One region of the Bacillus seohaeanensis genome, then DNA from elsewhere that is predicted to be linked to it. Evidence: riboswitches for the same ligand, from Rfam matches in the RefSeq annotation. Region 1 holds a riboswitch; each other region holds the start of a gene.
The links. Region 1 has a riboswitch for S-adenosylmethionine ahead of ACFSUL_RS03550 (hypothetical protein). Riboswitches for the same ligand answer to the same signal wherever they lie in the genome.
Positions count from the first base shown of each region.

Region 2: it holds a riboswitch for S-adenosylmethionine, as region 1 does, so the genes downstream of both, ACFSUL_RS15600 (methionine biosynthesis PLP-dependent protein) here and ACFSUL_RS03550 (hypothetical protein) in region 1, are expected to answer to the same signal.
Region 3: it holds a riboswitch for S-adenosylmethionine, as region 1 does, so the genes downstream of both, ACFSUL_RS00500 (Na+/H+ antiporter NhaC family protein) here and ACFSUL_RS03550 (hypothetical protein) in region 1, are expected to answer to the same signal.

Region 1 is NZ_JBHUMF010000008.1:116,699-124,074, reverse strand. Features, by position in the region: gene ACFSUL_RS03580 (MarR family winged helix-turn-helix transcriptional regulator) at 1-123, opposite strand, end outside; gene ACFSUL_RS03575 (bifunctional metallophosphatase/5'-nucleotidase) at 201-1,784, opposite strand; gene ACFSUL_RS03570 (ZIP family metal transporter) at 2,035-2,766, shown strand; gene ACFSUL_RS03565 (aspartyl-phosphate phosphatase Spo0E family protein) at 2,811-3,032, opposite strand; gene ACFSUL_RS03560 (pyridoxal phosphate-dependent aminotransferase) at 3,419-4,594, opposite strand; gene ACFSUL_RS03555 (carbon-nitrogen family hydrolase) at 4,785-5,567, shown strand; SAM riboswitch class I at 5,642-5,796, shown strand; gene ACFSUL_RS03550 (hypothetical protein) at 5,915-6,352, shown strand; gene rluF (23S rRNA pseudouridine(2604) synthase RluF) at 6,494-7,201, shown strand; gene ACFSUL_RS03540 (methylated-DNA--[protein]-cysteine S-methyltransferase) at 7,320-7,376, opposite strand, start outside.
Region 2 is NZ_JBHUMF010000031.1:450,354-457,729, reverse strand. Features, by position in the region: gene ACFSUL_RS15610 (bifunctional homocysteine S-methyltransferase/methylenetetrahydrofolate reductase) at 1-1,628, opposite strand, end outside; gene metC (cystathionine beta-lyase) at 1,642-2,823, opposite strand; gene ACFSUL_RS15600 (methionine biosynthesis PLP-dependent protein) at 2,816-3,937, opposite strand; SAM riboswitch class I at 4,031-4,142, opposite strand; gene ACFSUL_RS15595 (hypothetical protein) at 4,387-4,830, opposite strand; gene ACFSUL_RS15590 (DUF1002 domain-containing protein) at 5,122-6,057, opposite strand; gene ACFSUL_RS15585 (zinc-binding dehydrogenase) at 6,312-7,307, opposite strand; gene ACFSUL_RS15580 (ArsA family ATPase) at 7,304-7,376, opposite strand, start outside.
Region 3 is NZ_JBHUMF010000001.1:92,078-99,453, forward strand. Features, by position in the region: gene ACFSUL_RS00475 (DmpA family aminopeptidase) at 1-757, shown strand, start outside; gene ACFSUL_RS00480 (DNA-3-methyladenine glycosylase) at 801-1,382, shown strand; gene ACFSUL_RS00485 (divergent polysaccharide deacetylase family protein) at 1,511-2,296, shown strand; gene ACFSUL_RS00490 (hypothetical protein) at 2,280-2,867, shown strand; gene ACFSUL_RS00495 ((S)-benzoin forming benzil reductase) at 3,327-4,082, shown strand; gene ACFSUL_RS00500 (Na+/H+ antiporter NhaC family protein) at 4,188-5,483, opposite strand; SAM riboswitch class I at 5,729-5,833, opposite strand; gene ACFSUL_RS00505 (MFS transporter) at 6,304-7,376, shown strand, end outside.

The DNA.
Region 1 (7,376 bases):
CTCTGTAGGGTTCAAGCCTTTTTCCGCAATATGCTTGTTAATTTCTTCGTTTAGAGCTTTATAAGCCCTTGACAATACGATAAATAATTTTAAAGATTGTTTGACTTCTGTTTGTTCATTCATTGTTCATCATTCCTTTAATCGAACAAATATCTCAGTTTCAAATCATTATACAGAATTTTATATGAAAGTGTCAATCCTTATTTTGTAATAACCTTCCAGTTATGATTAACAGTCGCCTTTACCTCTTCATGCTTTAGAAAATAATTTGCTAGTAGCTCCGTCATATCAATCTGTATATCTTTTATTACTGGCTTATCCCAAAACATTTTATACTCTCCGCCACCACCCGCACGATAGTTATTCATCACAACATCATATTGTGCACTCTCTTCTATATCATTTCCTTGATACTGAAGTTTGGTAATTCTTTCGCCTATCGGCTTTGTTAGGTCAATAATATAATCAATTCCTTCCCACATATCATAATTGTAGTGCTGTGGCTTTGGAATGGAAAATTTAGGATTAACTTGTACAGAACCATCATCTGAAAGAAGGAAATAAGATGCCGACCGCTCTAGTGCTGCTCTTATATCCTGACCCATTAATCTAATAACGGTCAACGTGTTGGGATATACATAGTTTGAAACGATATCTCTCATTGTAACATGCTGAGGCAGTCCTAGACCTGCATTATTAAACAATGCTGTATTAGAAATATCAGCACCTGTTGATTCCATTTGAACCTTATTAATGAACTCGATCCACGGATGTTCTACAAGCCTTGCTTGCAGTGGACTGTCTATTTCCATATTTCCATTTATTTTACCGATTGGTTGATCAAGCCAGTGTTGTGTCGCATTCTCATACGATTGGACCAAGGATAACACTTCTTCATCACTTTCGAAGTTTGACAAATCAACGAGATCACTTGATTTTGAAATAATTATCCATTCACCACCCCTTTTTTTAAGTTGTAATGTAACATTTCCCACAAATTGTCCATTGTATCCAGGCTGCACAATTGTTACGCCGTTCACGCTACCAGTTAGTTGTCTATGCTGATGTCCTGTCAAAAGCACATCTATACCTTCTATCTCCTGACAAATACGATAGGCTTGATTTTCCCCTGTTTCTACTTCGGATGACTCTCCCGTTTGAAGGTCTCTTTCAAAACCTCCATGATACGAGACAATCATTACATCCGGTTGCTCTACTTCCCGAATATATCCAACCCACCTTTTGGTAGAAACTACCGCATCATAAAAATGGAGATCACTAATATGTTTAGGATTTTCCCAATTAGGTATATAATGCGTCGTTACTCCTAGTACAGCTACTTTTAAACCATCTGAAAAAGTTTTAATAAAATATGGAATACCAAAATAAGGTTCCTTTGTTGCTTTGTGAACGATATTTGCGGACAAGTACGGACAATTTGCTTGACTAGCAGCTGATTTTAATGGTCCTATCCCATAATTAAACTCATGATTTCCGACAACTGCTCCATCATATCCAATATTATTTAACACTGTTATCATCGGATTTGGTTTATGAGCTAAAAATTTCACATAATGATACGTTAATGGCGTTCCTTGAATAAGATCACCATTATCAATAACGAGTAGATTGTCCTTTTGTTCCCGCAATTCTTTTACGTAAGTAGAAACTTTCCCTAAACCTAATGGTGTCGTTTTTCTAGAACCATAAGATATAGGGAAGATATTACCGTGCACATCACTGGTTTCTACTATAGTTAATGTACTAAAAGCAGTTTTAGCCAAATTTTGTCCCTCCAAGTATAGCTATTACCTTTATGATAGCAAAAAAATCTTTGTAATGTTATCTCCATCACAATCATTTTGAACTCTGCCTAAAGGGATATCTTCAAGGGGAATTGATATTAAAGAAGTAATGTGTAAATAAATAGTTGGTATTTTTCTCTAATCTTCCTGTATAATCATAATTATTTAGTTATGATTTATCAAAATGTGAAATATGATTGAATGAGATAGATGAAAGGTATTGATAGAAATGAATGAAGTATTAATTGGAAGTACTCTGTCTGCACTTTCTACAGGAATTGGGGCTTTAATTATTTTATTTCTTCCTGGGTCGGTTACACATAGTTGGAGAGATATACTTCTTGCCTTCACTGCAGGGATCATGATGGCAGCCTCAATGCTTAGCCTGATCCCTGAAGCACTAACAAGCGGTGGATTACTTCCATTAGTCGTTGGGATTTTTCTTGGTGTGGCAATTCTGACTATTATGGAAAAAAATATCCCTCATATTGACCTCGAACACTCAAAAAATGGGATTGAGTTTGATGAAAAAGCAATGTTGATAATAGCTGCAATAACATTGCATAACATTCCAGAAGGCCTCTCAGTCGGGGTGAGTTACTCTGTTGAACAAAGCGACACTGGGAACCTAATTGCATTTGCTATTGGACTTCAGAATGCTCCAGAAGGTTTTTTAGTTGCTTTATTTTTAGTAAATCAGAAAATTAATCGCTTTAAAGCCTTTATTATTGCAACCTTGACTGGAGCAATTGAAATCGTTACAGGTCTACTAGGTTTTTACCTTACAACCTATGTTGACTTTTTAGTACCGTACGGACTCGCCTTTGCTGCTGGTGCAATGCTTTTTATTATATATAAGGAATTAATTCCTGAGAGTCATGGTGATGGAAATGAGCGGAAGGCTACCTACTCGTTTATCGTTGGAATATTATTTATGATTATGTTAATTGACATGTTTTAACGACTTGCTGTTGTAGTAATGCAACAGCTTTTTCTTTTGATATTTTAATAATGGGAAGCTTTGTATTCACTAATTGTTGGTGATGACTTCATTTCTTTACTGTTACTATTTAATTTTTGATATTGATCTAATAGCTTATCAAGCTGCTGACTATATAAAACTGTCTGCTTGTTCGTTAACCCATATTTTTTTCCAACCGTTATCATTTTTGATCGCTTTTTATTAATTAATATTAATAGGAAAATTTTCTTAATAGAAGAATACATGTTAGTTCCAAGACCCCTTTTTCATATAATGGATACGTTTGCACTGCTAAGAATCTACCTATATGATGACTACTTTGAAGTTGAAATACTAATTACTAGAGCATTATCCCAACTATTAACATAAAAGTAAATAGATTCGCAAAAATAGACAAAACAACAATGAATACTCGTTCATTTGACAAATTTTTCAGTACAAAAATAGAAGCGATTTGCCCGGATACGACAAGCTTTCTAAAAAAAAGACCTCGAGTCTCTAGACGCTAGAACTAGACATAGAGTACTCCCATAAAACTATTATTTACATACAAATTTTTATCTTTTCCAATAAAAAAAGGTCCGTCCCTCGTCGCTTTAACGCAGTGAGGGACGGACCTTTGACTTACTTTCTATTTAAATAATCCTAAATCTTTTATTCTATTGATTGCTTCTCTTAGTCTGTCTAAATCAGTCAATAAACCTACTCTTACATAGCCCTCTCCGTATTCTCCAAATCCAATTCCAGGTGCTACGACAACTTTTGCTTTTTCAAGTAAGTAGTCGGAAAATTCTACAGAGGTAAAGGAATCTGGGACCTTTAACCAAGCAAAAAACGACCCTTTAGGTGCTGTTACATCCCAACCAATTTCTTGTAGCCCTTCTATTAACACATTTCTGCGTTCTTCATATGTATCTCTAAGTTCCAAAACACATCTTTGCGAGTCTGTTAAAGCGGTAATAGCAGCATCTTGAACGGCACCGAAAATACTTACATATAAGTGATCCTGAAGTAAATTGATAGCCTCTATTACACTTTGATTCCCTACAGCAAAACCGACTCTCCACCCAGCCATATTATAGGTTTTAGATAGTGTGTAAATTTCTATACCAACATCCTTAGCACCTTCTGCTTGTAGAAAACTAATTGGCGTATTTCCATCAAAACCGATAGACCCGTAAGCAAAATCATGCACAACACAAATATCGTTTCGCTTCGCTAATTCAACTGTTTCTTCAAAAAATCTCTGCGAAGCAGTTGCTCCCGTTGGGTTATTTGGATAGTTTAAAAACATTAGTTTTGCTTTTTCCAATGTTTCTTTTTCTAAATCACTATACACAGGTAAAAAATGATGCTCTTCCTTCAACGGCATCGTTTCCATTTGCGCACCAGCGAGCGTAACACCTGACCAATAATCGGGATATCCTGGATCCGGGACAAGTACAGTATCCCCCCTGTCTAATAAACATAGTGGAAGTTCCACTAACCCTGCTTTACCACCGAAAAGTATTGCAACTTCCGTGTTAGGATTGACTTCTACTTCATACTCTCTCTTATAAAAGTTAGCTACAGCCTCTTTAAATTCTTGCTTTCCTCTAAATGGAGAATACTTGTGATTAACTGGAGAAGTTGCTGCCTCTTGCAAACTTTCGACAATATGCGAAGGGGTCGGTTGATCTGGATTTCCTTGTCCTAAATTAATAACATCATGCCCCTCTTCCGTAACTTTCTCCACTTTCGCTGCTAAAGATGCAAAAAATTGTTGAGGCAGAGACTTCAACAAATCTGATTGATTAAATGTTTTCATTTTTACCACCTGCCAGACGATTATTAATTTTTCTGTTTTACCTTTCACCAAAATCCCTTTCGAATGCGCGTAGGACAATTAACAATATTCTTAATTATTTTACTTTAAATTTCTAGTCACAAATGATATAACGGAAACGAAAGAATGTAAAGTAAAAATTTTTCGAAAATGATAACGAGGGGGAACTAATATGGGAATGAAGATTGCTATTGCACAAATAGATATTGCTTTTGGTGCACCAGACAAAAATAAAATTCATGTGCAAGAATGGCTAAAAAAGGCTAGCGAACAAGGAGCAGAGCTTGTCGTTCTTCCTGAGTTATGGACGACGGGGTATGATTTAACAAGAATCGACGAGATAAGTGACCTAGGAGGAGAAAATAGTATTAAATTTTTGAAGAAACTTGTAGCGGAACATCAAATTCATATTATCGGCGGATCCATTCCAGAAAAGACAAAAAACGGTGTAAAAAACACAATGATTACCATAAATAACCAAGGAGAACTAGTAAAAAAATATTCAAAACTACATCTTTTCAAGCTTATGGATGAGCACCACTATTTGTTACCAGGAGAAGAAGACGGGTTATTCACGCTCAACGACACGCAAATGGCAGGACTGATTTGCTATGATATCAGATTTCCAGAGTGGATTAGAAAACATGTAATAAATGGGGCAAGAGTAATTTTTGTTGTCGCTGAATGGCCACTAGCTAGGGTTGATCACTGGAGAACACTATTAAAAGCAAGAGCCATTGAAAACCAATGTTTTGTTATTGCCTGCAATAGGGTCGGTGCTGATCTAAATAATGAATTTGCAGGCCACTCTCTTATTATCGATCCATGGGGAGATATATTAGCTGAAGGTTCCGAACATGAGGAACTTATCCATGCAGAAATAGATTTCACAGAAGTAGAGAAAGTAAGAAAAAAGATACCTATTTTTCAAGATAGACGACCTTCCTTTTATTAAGCAGTAAAAGTTGACAATTAGAATAATTTGGGATATTATACATCTCAAGTAAAAATAAACAAACTAATATTTAACTCTTATCAAGAGCTGGCGGAGGGATTTGGCCCTATGATGCCCAGCAACCGACCGTAATACCGTTGTAAAACGGGGCGAACTACTCGCCTGGCATAGTCCACAGTAAGGCACGGTGCTAATTCCAACAGGAAGGATACTTTCTGGCAGATAAGAGGTGAGAAGCATATTGAACTTCAAGCCTCTTTCATCAGAAAGAGGCTTTTCTATGTGCACAAACCCACAATTGAAAAGCCTCCTATATAAAATACATATGCAAGTAAAGGAGTTATATCATGACACAAACACATACTATCCCGGAATCCCTAGCGTGGCATGAAGATCATTTAACTATTTTAAATCAACAAAAACTTCCTAATATAGAATACCTTCACCTTTATAAGATAGAGGACTTTTATGAAGCAATCGCATTATCAAAAGTGAACGAAGCTCCTGCAATGGAAATTACAGCAGCTTACGGCTTAGCGCTTGCTGCCAATGCTGTTGACACAGAAGACCCTCAAGAATTCGTAAAATATTTTCAAAGTTATAAAGACTATTTGGCATCTTCACGGCCTACTTCTGAAAACATATCCAGGGCTTTAAACAGGTTAGAAAAGATGGTGAGAAGAGCTACCTCCATTAACGAAGCAAAAACAGACCTATTGCACACAGCAATTCGTATTCATATTGAAGTTGAAGAATCATACAGGGAAATTTCATCAGGTCAATAAATAATGCCTACTCTCTCTAAAAGTAAATTTTCCGATTAACTTCCTCGCTCTAATTCAAATGAAGTCTTGAAAAGTTCTTGAAAATAAGGCGATAGTTGGGTATTCTAATAAAACAATCCTCAACTTAAAGGTGTGGTTATCATGCGAATTAATAAATATATTAGCGAGTCTGGAAAATCATCTAGACGCGGTGCAGATAAATTAATTAGTGAAGGAAGAGTCACGATAAACGGAAAAGTTGCAAAAATAGGTGCCCAAGTCGAGCCTGGGGACGATGTCCAAGTAAGTGGGAACCCAATCCGGATGGCAAGAAATAATGTCTATATTGCCTTAAATAAACCTGTAGGCATTACCAGCACAACGGAGAAAAATGTTAAGGGAAATATTGTTGATTTAGTCAATCATCCATTAAGAATATATAATATTGGACGATTAGATAAAGATTCAGACGGCTTAATACTCCTCACGAACGATGGAGATATTGTAAACGAAATTTTGCGTGCCGAAAATAAGCATGAAAAAGAGTATATTGTTTCAGTAGATAAACCGATCACTCCTGAATTCTTAAAGGCGATGTCAGAGGGAGTAAAAATATTAGGTACAAAAACACTTCCTTGCGAAGTAATACAGTTATCAAAATTTGATTTTCAGATCACTTTAACACAGGGGTTAAATCGCCAAATTCGCCGTATGTGTGCTGAGCTAGGATACGACGTTTATAGACTGCAACGAACCCGAATCATGAATATTCATTTAGGAAACCTTCCCCTTGGACAGTGGAGAGATTTATCAAAGAAAGAACGCAATCAATTATTTAAAGAGCTAAACTACGAGCCAAAAGAGTGGTAAAAAAGAGGATTTAATCGTTAGCTGATTGGCTTGTAGTCAAAAGGGCTAAGCATATTTTAAATATGCTTAGCCCTTTACTTTTTACCAAAAAAGAGTAACTGAAAAACGATACTCTATTCTACTTTTTTTCCAAACTAAGCAGTATTTCTTTTTTATCCACCTGTTTCCCTGCGTA
Region 2 (7,376 bases), on a different contig from region 1:
ATCTTTATTCCCGGTACTTCATGATGGAGAAACTCAGCGTTCTTTGAACTAGTTAATGGCATAATTCCAATAAATATCGGTGTTTCTAAATGTTTGGTAGCCTCATATATATCTACAAGCTGTTGGTCACCATATATAGGCTGACTTATAAAATAATCTACACCAGATGAAATTTTCTTCTCCAGTCGTTTTACTGACGCATTTAAATGTCGGAAATTTGGATTGAATGCTCCGCCAACAGAGAAATTTGTCTTTTCACGAAGAGATTGCCCGGAAAAAGAAATTCCTTGATTATTTTGCTTTATTAATTGAATCAACTCCATTGATGAAAGGTCATAAACGGAAGCCGCTCCAGGGAAATCGCCAATTTTAGCTGGGTCGCCGGTTATCGCTAATAATTGGTTAATTCCTAGTGTATGTAGCCCCATTAAATGTGATTGAAGCCCTATTAAATTACGATCTCTGCATGTTATGTGGACTAAGGGCCTTACATTATATTGAGATTGAATGATGGAACCAATTGCAGCGTTGCTAATTCTCGGCGAGGCAAGCGGATTATCTGCTAATGTTATAGCGTCCACTCCTGCTTCTTTTAATGCTTTTGCCCCTTGAAAAAATAAATCGGTGTTCAAATGTTTCGGTGGATCAAGTTCGACAATGATGGTTTTTTTCTCTTTTACTGTTTCATGAAGATGTGGTTCTAGGGGCTTGTGATCTGCTACTTCTACTACTTCCTTCCGCAGTTTTACTTCTTTTTCCGTTACAGGCTGTCTATTTTTTAATCCTTTTACCATTGCTTCAATATGCCCTGGGGTTGTTCCGCAACATCCCCCAATTAATCTAGCCCCTTGTTTTCTAAATTCCTCGGCATAACGACCAAAATAGTCTGGTTCGTCTGTATAGTAAAATCTGCCATCCTGGTAATTTGGCAAACTGGCATTTGGATAAACAGATAAAAAACTAGTCTTTGGCAAGGCCACTTCCTCTAGTGAGGATATCATGTGATAAGGACCAAGCCGGCAGTTTATCCCAACAACATCCGCACCTTGCAATTCCAATTGTTTAAGGGCTGTCGAAATTTTTGTTCCATCCTGCAGCACCCCCGGTTCATGGGAAGAAACTTGCGAGATTACTGGAATAGACGTCTCTTTTTTGGCAATCGTCAACACAGTCGATAATTCTTCAAGATCATAATACGTCTCAAGAAGAATTCCATCAACTCCTTCCAAAAGAAGACAATAGAGCTGCTCACGGAAGCTTCGTTTTATTTCCTCTAGCGTAACTGCATTCTTTTTTATTCCCCTTATCCCACCGATTGTACCTAGAACATAGTTGTCTTTCTTATTTACTGCTTTTTTTGCAAGTTGAACAGCCTTCGTATTTATTTCCCTTACAGAGTCCTCTAACCCATACCGCGTGAGTTTTTCGTAGTTTGCTCCGTAAGTATTTGTTTGAATAACATTAGCCCCCGCTTTAAGATATGCTTCATGAACTCGGTGTACTTCGTCAGGATGAGACAAGTTTAATTCCTCAAAACAGCGATCGATTCCATAAGAGTAAAGGAGAGTCCCCATTGCACCATCGCCAATAAGGACGTTTTCTTGCAGTGCATCCTTTAATGTCTTCAAATTTTTTCTCTCCTTATCCAGTAATTTTATTTGACGCTAATTGTATTTTATTTATTGCTTGCCCAAGGTCCTCAATAAGATCTGTTGCATTTTCTAACCCGACAGATAAGCGTAATAGTCCATCTGAGATTCCCCTTTTTTCCCGCTCTTTTTTCGGCATTGATGCATGTGACATTTTAGCTGGGTAGGATAATATCGTTTCGACTGCACCAAGACTGACAGCAAATACAGGAATTTTCGTGTGTTGAATCAGTTGTCGTACCGCATCTTCATTTTTTAGTTTGAAAGAAAGAACGGCCCCTGGACCTTCTGCTTGTCGAACTTGAGTGGAATATCCGTTATGGAATGTAAAACCGGGATAGTACACATCTTCTACTAATTTTTGACTTTTTAAAAAACTGGCGATTTTATAGGCTGACTCCGATGCTTCTTTTAGACGGACATGAAGTGTCTTCAAACCTCTTAATACAAGCCAACAGTCTTGAACACCTAAAATAGAACCAAATGAATTTTGTAGAAATGCAAGTTTTTCCGCAAGGTCTTTTCTTTTGACGATTGCTAGCCCTGCAACAACATCACTGTGTCCAGCAAGAAACTTTGTAGCACTGTGCAAAACAACGTCTACACCTAGTTCAAGTGGCTTTTGCAATAACGGCGTCATAAACGTATTATCTAAAAACGTATAACAACCATTTGCTTTCGCAAGTTTTACGACAGCTTCAATGTCAGTAATTTTCAGCAAAGGGTTTGATGGTGTTTCCATATAGATGACTCGCGTATTATTCTTTATCGAAGTAGCTACCTCGTTAAGGTCCGTCATATCAACGAACGTATACTCTACACCGAAACGAGAAAGCACTTCTGTTACCATTCGGTATGTTCCCCCATAAACGTCCTCTGAGATGAGCACATGATCTCCCTGTTGAAGTAGCATAAAGGCTGTAGAGATGGCAGCCATCCCGGATGAAAAAGCAAATCCCCTAGTACCGCCTTCAAGTTCTGCAATTGTTTCCTCCAATGCTTCGCGAGTTGGATTACCCGACCGACTATAATCATATTTTCCAAATTGATCAAATTCGAATTGATGAAAAGTTGAAGAATGATGAATCGGGACACTTACCCCACCAGTCTCTTTATCTGTCTTAAAAGCATTATGAAGTAATTTTGTTTGAAATGAATAAGGCTCTCTACTCATACGTAATAACCTCCTCTTCCACTTTGGATAAAACGGCTTTTAATTCCTCCAATAAGTCATCAATATGCTCAATTCCAACAGAAAATCGCAGTAATCGATTGCATATCCCTTTCTCTATACGAATAGATTCAGGGATGTCTGCATGTGTCTGAGTGGCAGGATACGTAATAAAACTTTCTACTCCCCCTAAGCTTTCAGCAAATGTAATAAGTTGTAATTTTTCAAGAAAAGGCGCAATCCATTCTTCTTTTTGAATTCGAAAGGAAAGCATTCCTCCTTTATTTGGATAAAAAACATCTGTAATGAGTGGATGCTCTCGTAAAAATTGAGCAATTTGCTTTGCATTTTTTTCTTGTTCTCTAACTCTTAATGTTAATGTTTTTATTCCTCTGATTAAAAGCCAACAGTCAAACGGAGAAAGGACTGCCCCGGCCGCATTTTGATAGTCACGAAGCTTGTTACATATTTCCTCTCCAACAGCAATGACTGCTCCCGCTAAAACGTCATTATGCCCACCTAAATACTTAGTAGCACTATGAATGACTATATCAGCACCTTCACTAATTGGCTGCTGAATAATCGGAGTATAAAACGTGTTATCAACTAGTAGTAACAGGTTGTTTTGTTCGGTCAGTTTTGCTATTTCTTTTAAATCTGTTTCTTTCATTAATGGATTTGTAGGAGTTTCAACAAATATTGCCTTTGTGTTTTCATTAATTTTCTTTCCGACTAGTTCCTTGTTGCTTGTGTCAACATAGTGAAAAGTTATCTCGTATTGGTGTTCGTAATGCTGAAATAACCTATAAGTTCCCCCGTAAATGTCTTCTGACACGATAAGTTCGTCGCCTGATTGAAATAAAGAAAGGATACATTGAATGGCAGCCATACCTGAGCTGAAAGCAAACGCTTCATCCCCTTTTTCAAGGTCTGCCAAGGAAGATTCTACTATTTCCCTTGTCGGATTTGATGTTCTAGAGTAATCAAAGCCAGTAGATTTCCCCAATCCTTCATGACGGTAAGCGGTTGAGAGATAAATAGGTGTACTCACAGTACCTGTTTCCTTCTCACTTCTATTTCCAATTTGAGCTATATTCGTTTCCAATCGATACGTCACTGCTCTCTCTCCTTTTCGTTGTTCTATTATCAGAGAAGAAGAGGGAATAAAAAAGAGCCTTCAATAAGAAGGCTCAGAATGTGTATATTCTCCCTCTTATCTTCCAAGTTGGCTTCACCAACTTGCTGGAATTAGCACCATACCCATATTTCGGCTGGTTGCTGAGGTATCGACGGGCCAGTCCCTCAACCTCTCTTGATAAGATTGCTTTATGAAATTAAATTGAACTTTCCCATAATTTACATGAACATGGGGCTAATGTCAATTGAAAAAGCGGAATTTTTCTAATATTTTATTATATTTATCGTTATCTTAATTATGATTGTAATTTTAAAAATATAAAATAGAGCTTTAAGCGATAGGAACTATTCGCCATTGCAGGATAAAAAACAACAGGAATAACCAAATACGCAAAATAGTCATTCCTGTTATGCAACGTTTATTTAAAGTTAATAATATCTTTTGTCATTATCAATTATTTCTCCACCGAGGTACCCTAACCCTAGTCCTAATAATCCGGCACCAAGAGTAGGGTTTAATCCATACCCTCCGCCATATCCTCCAGGATTTCCATAGCCTGGACCGAAACCACCATATCCTCCAGGGTTTCCATAGCCTGGACCGAAGCCGCCGTATCCTCCAAAGCTTCCATAACCTGAACCGAAGCCGCCGTATCCTCCAGGATTTCCATAGCCTGGACCGAAGCCGCCATGTCCTCCAGGGTTTCCATAGCCTGGACCGAAGCCGCCGTATCCTCCAAAGCTTCCATAACCTGAACCGAAACCACCGTAACCTGGGTCGTATCCTTGACCAAATCCGTTACCTAGGCCACCACCGATTTGTCCATTTCCCCAAGGGCTTCTAATTGGCGATATCTTTTCGTTTCTGAGCATGAGCAAATTGCTCCCCTCCATTTTAAATCTGACTTCTTTATTAGCCTATTTAAGCAGTATTTTTTGGGAAGGGCTTTTGTCCTTGTTTTGGAAAAATAAATATTATCTTGAAAAAAACCACTGGTAGCTGCTGTCCTCCTACCGATTCGTTATAAAAATAGTTGATTACAATAATATAGTACAAGTGCCATTGATACTAGCGTAAGAATCGCCATACACTAAATGAGAAACAAAAAAGCTGACCATTAAAGAGAAATTCTCCATATGGTCAGCCCTTTTTATTAAATTAAATCAAATTAAATTTTTAAAGAAATTAGCTACCGATGTAAAAAAGTCCGAAATTGCTTGAATCACGCTGCTGAAAAAATTTGAAACCTTTTCACCAAATCCCTCATCTTTTACGAAATCTTTAATAGTTGATTGAATTTCAGATGTCAAATCTTCTAATTGTTGCTTTACGTTATCGAAGTCAATATTAATGGCACGCATCTTTTCGAACAAATCGATAAGTAACTGTCGATCCTCAGGACTTAATTCAATATTTAAGGATTTTAATTTTTCTTCTACGATTTTCTCTACTTCCTCTTTCGTTGCGGGATTTTGATCAGCCATTTCCTTTTTAATTTCTGTAAGGAGTTCACTTACTTTCTCTTGATTCATGCCTTCTTCTTTAGCAAGCTCTGTTGCTACGTTTAATTCTTCGTTAGCTACTTCCATTCTAACCGTGTCTAACTTTTCTCCGCCTTCGTCATATGCCTTATAAATTCCAACAAGGGCAGAATGACCACTCACTTTTATCGGGGAAGCAACTTGCACTGTCGCGTTTTCAATACCTGCAGTTAGTAATGCATTTGCATACATGGAGTTCGTTACTTCTGTTATATTTGCTGGAGTAACAATATCAACCTTAAGCCCTTCTCCTTTTTCCTTACGGGTAATTTTAGCAGAGGAAAACATACGGGCATTTCTATCTTCTCCTTCAATGTAGTTAACAAGGTCTTCTCCTGTAGCTATAATTTCTTCCACTTGACTTGTATCCTTTACCTCAAGGAGCTTTTGAACCTCTTGTTTTTGTTCAGTCGTAAGTGTTTCGCCATATACGACAATAGGTAAACCGAACTTTTCATTGATACTCTCTGTTTCATTATCAGCAGCCTTAACGGACTGTATCCCACTAAAGCCAACTAAAACGACTAGTGTCAATAGTATTGCAGTAATACGTTTCATAAATTTTCTCCTTTATCATTTCTAAAGATGAAGAATGAACCAACGTTATTATACATGTTTTCTAGTTAAAACTCATACGGCTATGGTCGTATCTTCTTTTAATAGGACGTTTTTTCGTTTAAAAAGTTTCATTATTTCTGCCTTTATTTATTCCTCCATCGAAAAATGCCCTGCATTCCATAAAAAATGTAGACGTCAAGGTCTTTATTTTCTATAGAAGTACAAGGCATTCTTCGTTCTACTGTAAAAGTAATTTAGCTAGTAAAAGAGAAAGTGACTTTACCAAAGTTTTGACTTTCTTTTAAATAGTGAAATGCTTCTTCAAAATCTTCTGGTAGAAACGTCTTATCGACAATAGGCTTGATTTCATGTTTTTCAATAAAAGCTAACATTTCATGCATTTCTTCTCTACTACCCATTGTAGATCCTAATAAATTGTATTGTCCGTAGAAAAAATGACGCATATCGATATTGACCTCATCTTCGGTAGTAGCACCGAATGTTACAATTGTTCCACCGCGTTCTATAATATTAATCGATTTATTAAACGTTGCTCTTCCGATACTTTCAATAAGAAGGCTTACTTTTTCATCCTTTAACTCTTTATTCCAATCTGAATATGTATCAATAGCAAGGTCTGCTCCGAGTTCTAGTGCTTTTTTCTGTTTTTCTTTACTTCTAGAAGTAACGATTACTCGTGCTCCAACTTTTTTAGCAAAAAGCAGTAAGAATGTCGCTACTCCACTCCCAATTCCAGGGATCATTACCGTATCGTCTGCTGTTACATTTCCTCGTGTAAATAATACACGATAAGCTGTAATAGCTGCTAATGATAAGACACTTGCTTCTTCCCATGATAAGTGTGCAGGTTTTTTCTCCACATTATCAACCGGTAAAACAATTTTTTCTGCGAATGTTCCGTGATCTGGCAACCCAACGATTTCAAAACCTTTAGGCGGTACAGCACTTTTTTCTTTCCATCCAAGCGAAGGATTGATGATCACCTCATCTCCAACATTGAAGTTACTTACACCACTACCAACTTCTTCGATAATGCCTGCTCCATCCGACCCAACAATTAATGGAGGTTGATCTTCTTTATGTCGAGTAAGCACCATGATATCGCGGCGATTAAGCCCTGCTGCTTTTAATTTTACTTTTACTTCTGTTTCACCAACTTTTGGCTCTTCCATTTCTCTATAGGACAGTCCATTAATACCTGCTTGTCCTTCATGTACTACAGCTTTCATTTTTTTGTTCCTCCTTCTACTTGTTGCCTAAAATCTTGAGAAAATGCTTCTAGCCTTTCTAAACTATGA
Region 3 (7,376 bases), on a different contig from region 1:
GACGGTCCAGTACATGTTAGAGAAGACACCGGAAATAGGTGATACTGCTGGAACGGTAAATGCGGTAGTTGGAGAATGTAATGATGGCTATCTAAATGATATAAGGGGTCTTCATGTTGGTCGGGAGCATGTGAAAAAAGCAATTGAATCGGCAAAGTCAGGGGTTGTGGAAGAAGGATGTGTTGGAGCAGGAACAGGAATGCTTTGTTTAGGATTTAAAGGTGGGGTTGGGACAAGCTCACGAATTCATCTATTTGGTCAGGAAAAGTACACAGTAGGAGCACTCGTTGTCACTAATTTTGGACAAAGGAAGGATTTAAGAATTCCAACAGTATCCGACGAGACTTCTGAAAAACAACTTCCGGATGGCTCCATTATGATTATTTTAGCAACAGATGCCCCTTTAAATGACCGCCAATTAGAACGATTAGCAAAAAGAGCATCTTTTGGTCTCTCGAGAACAGGGTCATATGCAACGCATGGCAGCGGAGATATTGTCATTTCCTTTTCAACGGCACATAAAGTCCCTCACCAACCATCAACGAATGAAAATACAATGAGTTACAACTTTTTAAGAGAGGATGGGAAGTATATATCGCAATTATTTGAGATGACCGTAGATACAGTAGAAGAAGCTATTTGGAATTCTCTTTGTAAGGCGGAAACGATTACGGGACGAAAAGGACGAACGGTTGAAGCTTTTCCATATGAATTATTAGATGACTGGAATTTTTTTAACGAAGTGCGTAAAAAATGAGGCAATCACTAACTAAAGACTACTCTAAAGGAAGGGACGCAGCATGTACAACATTTTACCAAAGTCGTTTTATGAGCAACCGACATTGCAGCTGGCAGAATCGCTCCTAGGTTGTTTACTTATAAAAGAAACACCTGAAGGGACAGCTTCGGGGTATATAGTGGAAACAGAGGCATACCTAGGACCAGAGGATCGGGCTGCACATAGTTATCAAAATCGACGCACGAAACGGACAGAAGTAATGTTTGGTGAAGCGGGATTCGTGTATACATATGCCATGCATACGCACTGTCTTGTAAATGTGGTAAGTGGACCAGTTGAAAAACCAGAAGCAGTGTTGATTCGTGCCGTGGAACCTTACGAGGGGATACCATTAATGGAAAAGAGAAGAGCAAAACAGCCGAGAAAAAATTGGACAAACGGACCTGGGAAACTAACAAAGGCGTTAGGAATTACAATGGAAGATTACGGTCATCATTTTACAGCTCCTCCGCTATTCCTAGCAGAAGGATATAAACCAACAGAAATTGCAGTAGGCAAAAGAGTAGGCATTGAAAATACAGGAGAGGCACGTGATTATCCTTGGAGATTTTGGGTGAAGGATAATCAGTATGTGTCAAGGTGATGCAAGTCAGCTGTGGAAGTAACTCGAACAACTTTGAAAAGTAAATAACTGCAAGGTTTCTATTAATGCGGGCATGATAAAAGAAAAAGCAGCTTACACTTAAGTTGTTCATTTAAGGAGTGACTTGGATGAAATACTTCCTTTTAATTATCATGTTCTTTTCTTGTTTTTCTTCTGCAGCTTCTGCACGAAATATATTACTGCACGAGGCACATGGAAAAGAGTTAGCCATTGTTATTGATGACCTTGGCAATAATATGAAAGGAACGGATCAAATTTTACAGCTTCCTGTGACGTTAACGGTAGCGATTATGCCTTTTTTATCGACCTCAGAGAAAGATGCAAAAAAAGCCCATCAACTTGGTCATGAAGTAATTGTACATTTACCGATGGAGCCAATTTCTGGCAAGAAGAGTTGGTTAGGGCCAGGTGCCATCACAACTGACTTAAGTGATAAGGAGATTAGAAAAAGAGTAGAGGCCGCTATAGATGGGGTTCCTCACGCGGTAGGAATTAACCATCATATGGGATCAAAAGCAACAGCAGACGAAAGGGTAATGAGAATAGTACTTGAAGTTTGTAAAGAACGTGGATTTTACTATCTTGATAGTAAAACAACAGGGAAAAGTGTCATCCCTAAAATGGCAAAAGAACTAGGAGTACCCTATTTAGAAAATAACTTATTTTTTGACGATATTTATACGATTCAACATATAGTGAAACAAGCAAGAAAGCTATCACAAAATTTAGAGGAAGATGTTCAAGCAATTGCAATCGGACATGTTGGCATACCAGGAGAAAAAGTTGCTACAACCTTAGCAGAGTTTCTTCCGCTATATAAACAAAAAGCCAACATCGTACCATTATCAGACCTAATCCAGGAATATCATCTAATAGATGAGAGCATGCCATAAAGAAAAGCGGAAGCGGCTCGTTCAGCTCGCGAAGAAAATAGGGATTACCCTCAAAAGGCGCCTTTTGCCTTTAGAGGGAAATCATCTTTTTCACAGCGAGCTAGCCGCTGAAGCTGGCCATAAAGAAAAGCGGAAGCGGCTCGTTCAGCTCGCGAAGAAAATAGGGATTACCCTCAAAAGGCGCCTTTTGCCTTTAGAAGGAAATCATCTTTTTCACAGCGAGCTAGCCGCTGAAGCTGGCCATAAAGAAAAGCGGAAGCGGCTCGTTCAGCTCGCGAAGAAAATAGGGATTACCCTCAAAAGGCGCCTTTTGCCTTTAGAGGGAAATCATCTTTTTCACAGCGAGCTAGCCGCTGAAGCTGGCCATAAAGAAAAGCGGAAGCGGCTCGACCAGCTCGCGAAGAAAATAGGGATTACCCTCAAAAGGCGCTTTTTGCCTTTAGAGGGAAATCATCTTTTTCACAGCGAGCTAGCCGCTGAAGCTGGCCATAAAGAAAAGCGGAAGCGGCTCGACCAACTCGTGAAGAAAATAGGCATATTTCTTCCCATTGTTCGATACATTTTTATATAATTTCATTGTTTAGTGCAAAGGTGCATTTTAATAAAAGGTTGTTTGTATGAAAAAAAGTATTTTTAAGCATCGTAAAATCGTTTAGGGTAACCAAAATGAATCGATTCTATACCACTTTGGCACTAAATTTGCTTTTTTTATATTAGATAGTGGCGGCTTGGTTTCATCTACCATGTGAGTTTTTCGTAAAGAGTGTTGCTTTTTAACTGAAAACTAAGTTGGACCTACTAAGTTGATTGGAACGGAGGGCACTTGACTCCTGCGGGAAGAGAGGGAAGTGGGAGACCCCACAGGCGAGAAGCCGAGGAGGCTCCCATTCCTCCCCAAGGAGTCTTGTGCCCGTATCGGAAATCAACGGGTAAAATCCATAGCTGAAAACAACAATCTATGAGAAAAGAGCTTAATAAAAAGAAAAAATTCTAAGATGAATAGGTAGATTAAATAAGGGAGCGGATGAAAATGAATTATGCGATAGTGACTGGCGCTTCGAGAGGTCTTGGTGAATCCATCGGTAAGCTATTTCTCGAAAGTAATACAGCATTAATTACCATTTCTCGATCAAAAAATGAACAACTTGAAAAGCTGGCAGCGGAAAAAGGATTACCTTTTCAGCATTTCTTTTGTGACTTGTCTGTAGGATTAGAAACGGAAAAGGTTTTTAAAGAAGTAGCTTCCGTCGTGTTCAATGAAGATGTAAACAAAGTATATTTTGTTCAAAATGCTGGTCTTGTAACACCGATTGGTCAAGTAGGGCAGCTAGATACGAAAGCAATGGAAGACAGTCTTCATGTCAACTTGCTTTCTCCGATGATTGCTACAAATGAAATGCTACATGCAGCGACGGAAAGCAAGGCAGAACTCATAATTGTCAATATTAGTTCAGGTGCAGGAAGCCGTCCGGTACATGGTTGGGGTACATATTGCACAACGAAAGCGGGATTAAATATGTTCACGGAAACAGTTGCACTCGAACTTTCCAAAAATCATAGTAAACATAAAGCGATTGCTTTCAGCCCAGGAATTATGGATACCGACATGCAAGGAACAATCCGCTCCTCTACAAAGGAATCTTTTGATGACATAGAGAAGTTTCAACGATATAAAAAAGAAGGAATGCTTCGTGATACAGATACAGTAGCTCAAGCATTAATGGGATTACTGTTAGGGGACAAAATAGAAAGCGGGAAATTATATCACGTGAATAACTTGCTATAAGTTGCAATGAATAAAAGGTGTAAACGGGCTTAGAAGCCTTTTCTCCCTGTTTATTCCGAAATAAAAAGCCTGCACTGACCTATTGGTCGATGCAGGCTGAAATAGTTATGCTACTTTTTTCCGTGTGAACTTCGGAAAGTCCAAATAGATTGCTATTATACCACATATGGCAATGAGGATTGGATAAAATGCATAGGAAAGGATACTAACAGGGGAAATTCCCGCTACTTCCGCTGCAACTAGCATTTGTGCCCCGTAAGGAAGCAACCCCTGAACAGCACAGGAAAAAATGTCTAAAATACTTGCTGATTTACGACGATCAACTTCGTACTTGTCCGCAATGTTTTTTGCTAGAGGACCGGCAATAATAATAGAGATAGTATTGTTGGCAGTTGAAAGATTAGTAGAACTGACCAACCCAGCCATTGCAAGTTGTGCCCCTTTATGCGAACGAACATTTCTTGTCATATAGTAAAGTAACGCTTGGATACCACCGTTATGACGAATGATTTCGACAACACCACCGATAAGCATAGCGAGAAAGGCGGTTTCTCCCATACCAAGCATTCCTTCCGTTATACTTTGAAGGTAGGAAGAAAATGTGAAGCTCCCATCAATAAAACCGATGATCCCGGAAAGTAAAATACCTCCAAGTAAGACGACGAACACATTCAATCCAATGAGTGCTCCAATCAAAACTCCCAAGTAAGGAATAATTTTTATCGCATCGAAGTCACCAACATTAACTGTCGTTTGATTCCCTTGTGTCATAATAAGCAAAATAATAACCGTTACAATTGCTGCAGGTAAGACGATGAAAAAGTTTACTTTGAATTTATCTTTCATTTCAGTTTGTTGTGTTCTAACAGCTGCAATTGTCGTATCGGAAATAAACGATAAGTTGTCACCAAACATAGCTCCTCCGATAACCGTTGCCATCGCTAGTGTGGAAGAAATATCTGTTTGTGTACTAATGCCAAGTCCAATCGGTGCAAGTGCAGCAATTGTTCCCATCGAAGTCCCCATCGAAAGCGAGACGAATGCAGCGATAATGAACAAGCCTGCAATCAACATGTTTTCTGGGATAAAAGATAATGAAAGGTTTACCGTAGAATCCACTGCACCCATTCTACTAGCAGACTCAGAAAAGGCCCCTGCTAATAAAAAGATAAATACCATAATGATAATATCTGTGTGACCAGTACCCTTCGCGAACAATTCAATTTTAGTAGAAAGCGATTCTTTCCTGTTCATCACTAAGGCTACAATAGCAGCGATTAATATAGCTGCAAGTACTGGAAAAGCATAAAAGTCCCCGGTAATAATCCCTGCACCTAAAAACAACGCAATAAATATAACTAATGGCAGTAAAGCCAACAAACTACCTTTTTGAGAATCCAAGTTAAGCACTCCTTTTTAATTTTCATGTTGTCTAGCTTCAGCGAGCTAAACGAGCCACTTCCGCTTTTCGCTTGTCTAGCTCCAGCGGCTAGCTCGCTGTGAAAAAGATGATTACCCTCAAAAGGCAAAAGACGCCTTTGGAGGGTAATCCCTATTTTCTTCGCGAGCTAAACGAGCCACTTCCGCTTTTCGCTAAAAAAACCCCTTCTAATAAGAAGAGGTTTCCACAATAAAAAGAAACGCTCTTCTTATCGTTCAAGCTACTTGCTTGCTGGATGTGGCACAGCACTCATAAAGAGTCCGCTGCCGAGGCTTCATTGGACCAGTCCCTCCGCCTCTCTGGATAAGAAGAAAATCGTATATATTAAAATTCCTTCCCATACTTTAATGCGTTTCAGAGAAAAAGTCAAACGGAAACAGTTGGATATTGATCTTTGTGCTTAATAGACGTTCCTTCTGTTCTTAACAATGGAGGTATGATTTTACATAAAAAGGTAGTTTGTCCAGAAAACCAAAGAATTTGTCTAGAAAAGATAGAAAGGTGTCCAATAAATCAATAGAATTGTCTAGAATAATAGAGAAAGTGTCCAGTAACCCCTAAACTTTGTCCAATAATAGATTCAAGAATGTTTATTCCACTATCTACAGGCTTTTTCATGTTAAATACTAGCAACAAGTGGAGAAGCAATACTCATAAAAGAAAGAAAAAAATGTTATTTACATTCCAGCAGTATCCATCTAATATTAGACTGATAATGTAAAATAATGTTTATGTTTATAAAAGTCCAGCATTTTAGGAAAAGCTTCAGGGGGATACAGAATGAATAAATCTAATCGTAACCAGATTTTCACATTAAAAGGCTTTTATTTACTTACCTTTTTTGGTGTCGGAAGTCTTACTCCATTATTAAGTGTGTATTTAAGTGAAGTAGCGCATCTTAGTGGTTCGCAAATAGGGACGATTATGTCGATTGGGCCCATTGTGATGATCTTTTTCCAGCCACTTTGGGGGATGGTGAGTGACAAAACAAATCGACCTACACTGGTTCTTGGGATTACGACCTTTTTAGCAGGAGTGTTTGCACTAGGATATTTACCAGTAGGAAATTATATTGGCTTTTTTCTTGTCGCTTTTTTAGTAGCAGTTTTTCAAAGTGCGATTATTCCAGTTTCAGATAGTATTAGCTTAAAGTATACAAGTAAAGTAGGGTATGATTACGGCAATATTAGGCTTTATGGTTCATTAGGCTTTGGATTGGCAGTTTTTTTAATGGGGCGGTTTTCAGAAGGGGCAATCGGTCCGACGATTATTTTCTACTCCTTCTTTGCCTGTTTGGTTATTGCAGCATTTATATCTATTGGGTTTCCTAAAGAGAAAGCAACGGTAAAATTAGATTTAAAAGCTGGGATAAAAGAGCTGTTTAAAATAAAAAGGTTTCTTTTATTCTTGGCAGTTACTTTTCTAGTGTTTGGTCCCAACCTTGCAAATAATACGTATTTTGGTTTGTTTGTAGAAGATTCTGGTGGAACATATGCTGGAATTGGGTTGGCGTTTTTGATAGCGGTACTATCGGAGGTGCCATTTATGAGATTGGCTGGAAACTGGATAAACAGGTTCGGCTTACTAACAGTGGCATTACTTGCGGGAGCTGCTTCCCTTATCAGATGGCTCTTTTATTTTACAGAACCAAGTTTATGGCTTGTGTACGGTTCTTCCGTTATGCAAGGGTTGGCAATTGGATTATTTATTCCTGCGGGGTTGCAATATATTAGGGATATCACTCCTGCTCATATTACCGCAACGGCCGTTACTATTTACTCGGCAATTGGAAACGGGTTGGGGAACTGGTTCAGTACTTTTGTTGGGGGATTTGTAATGGAAAACTTCAGTAT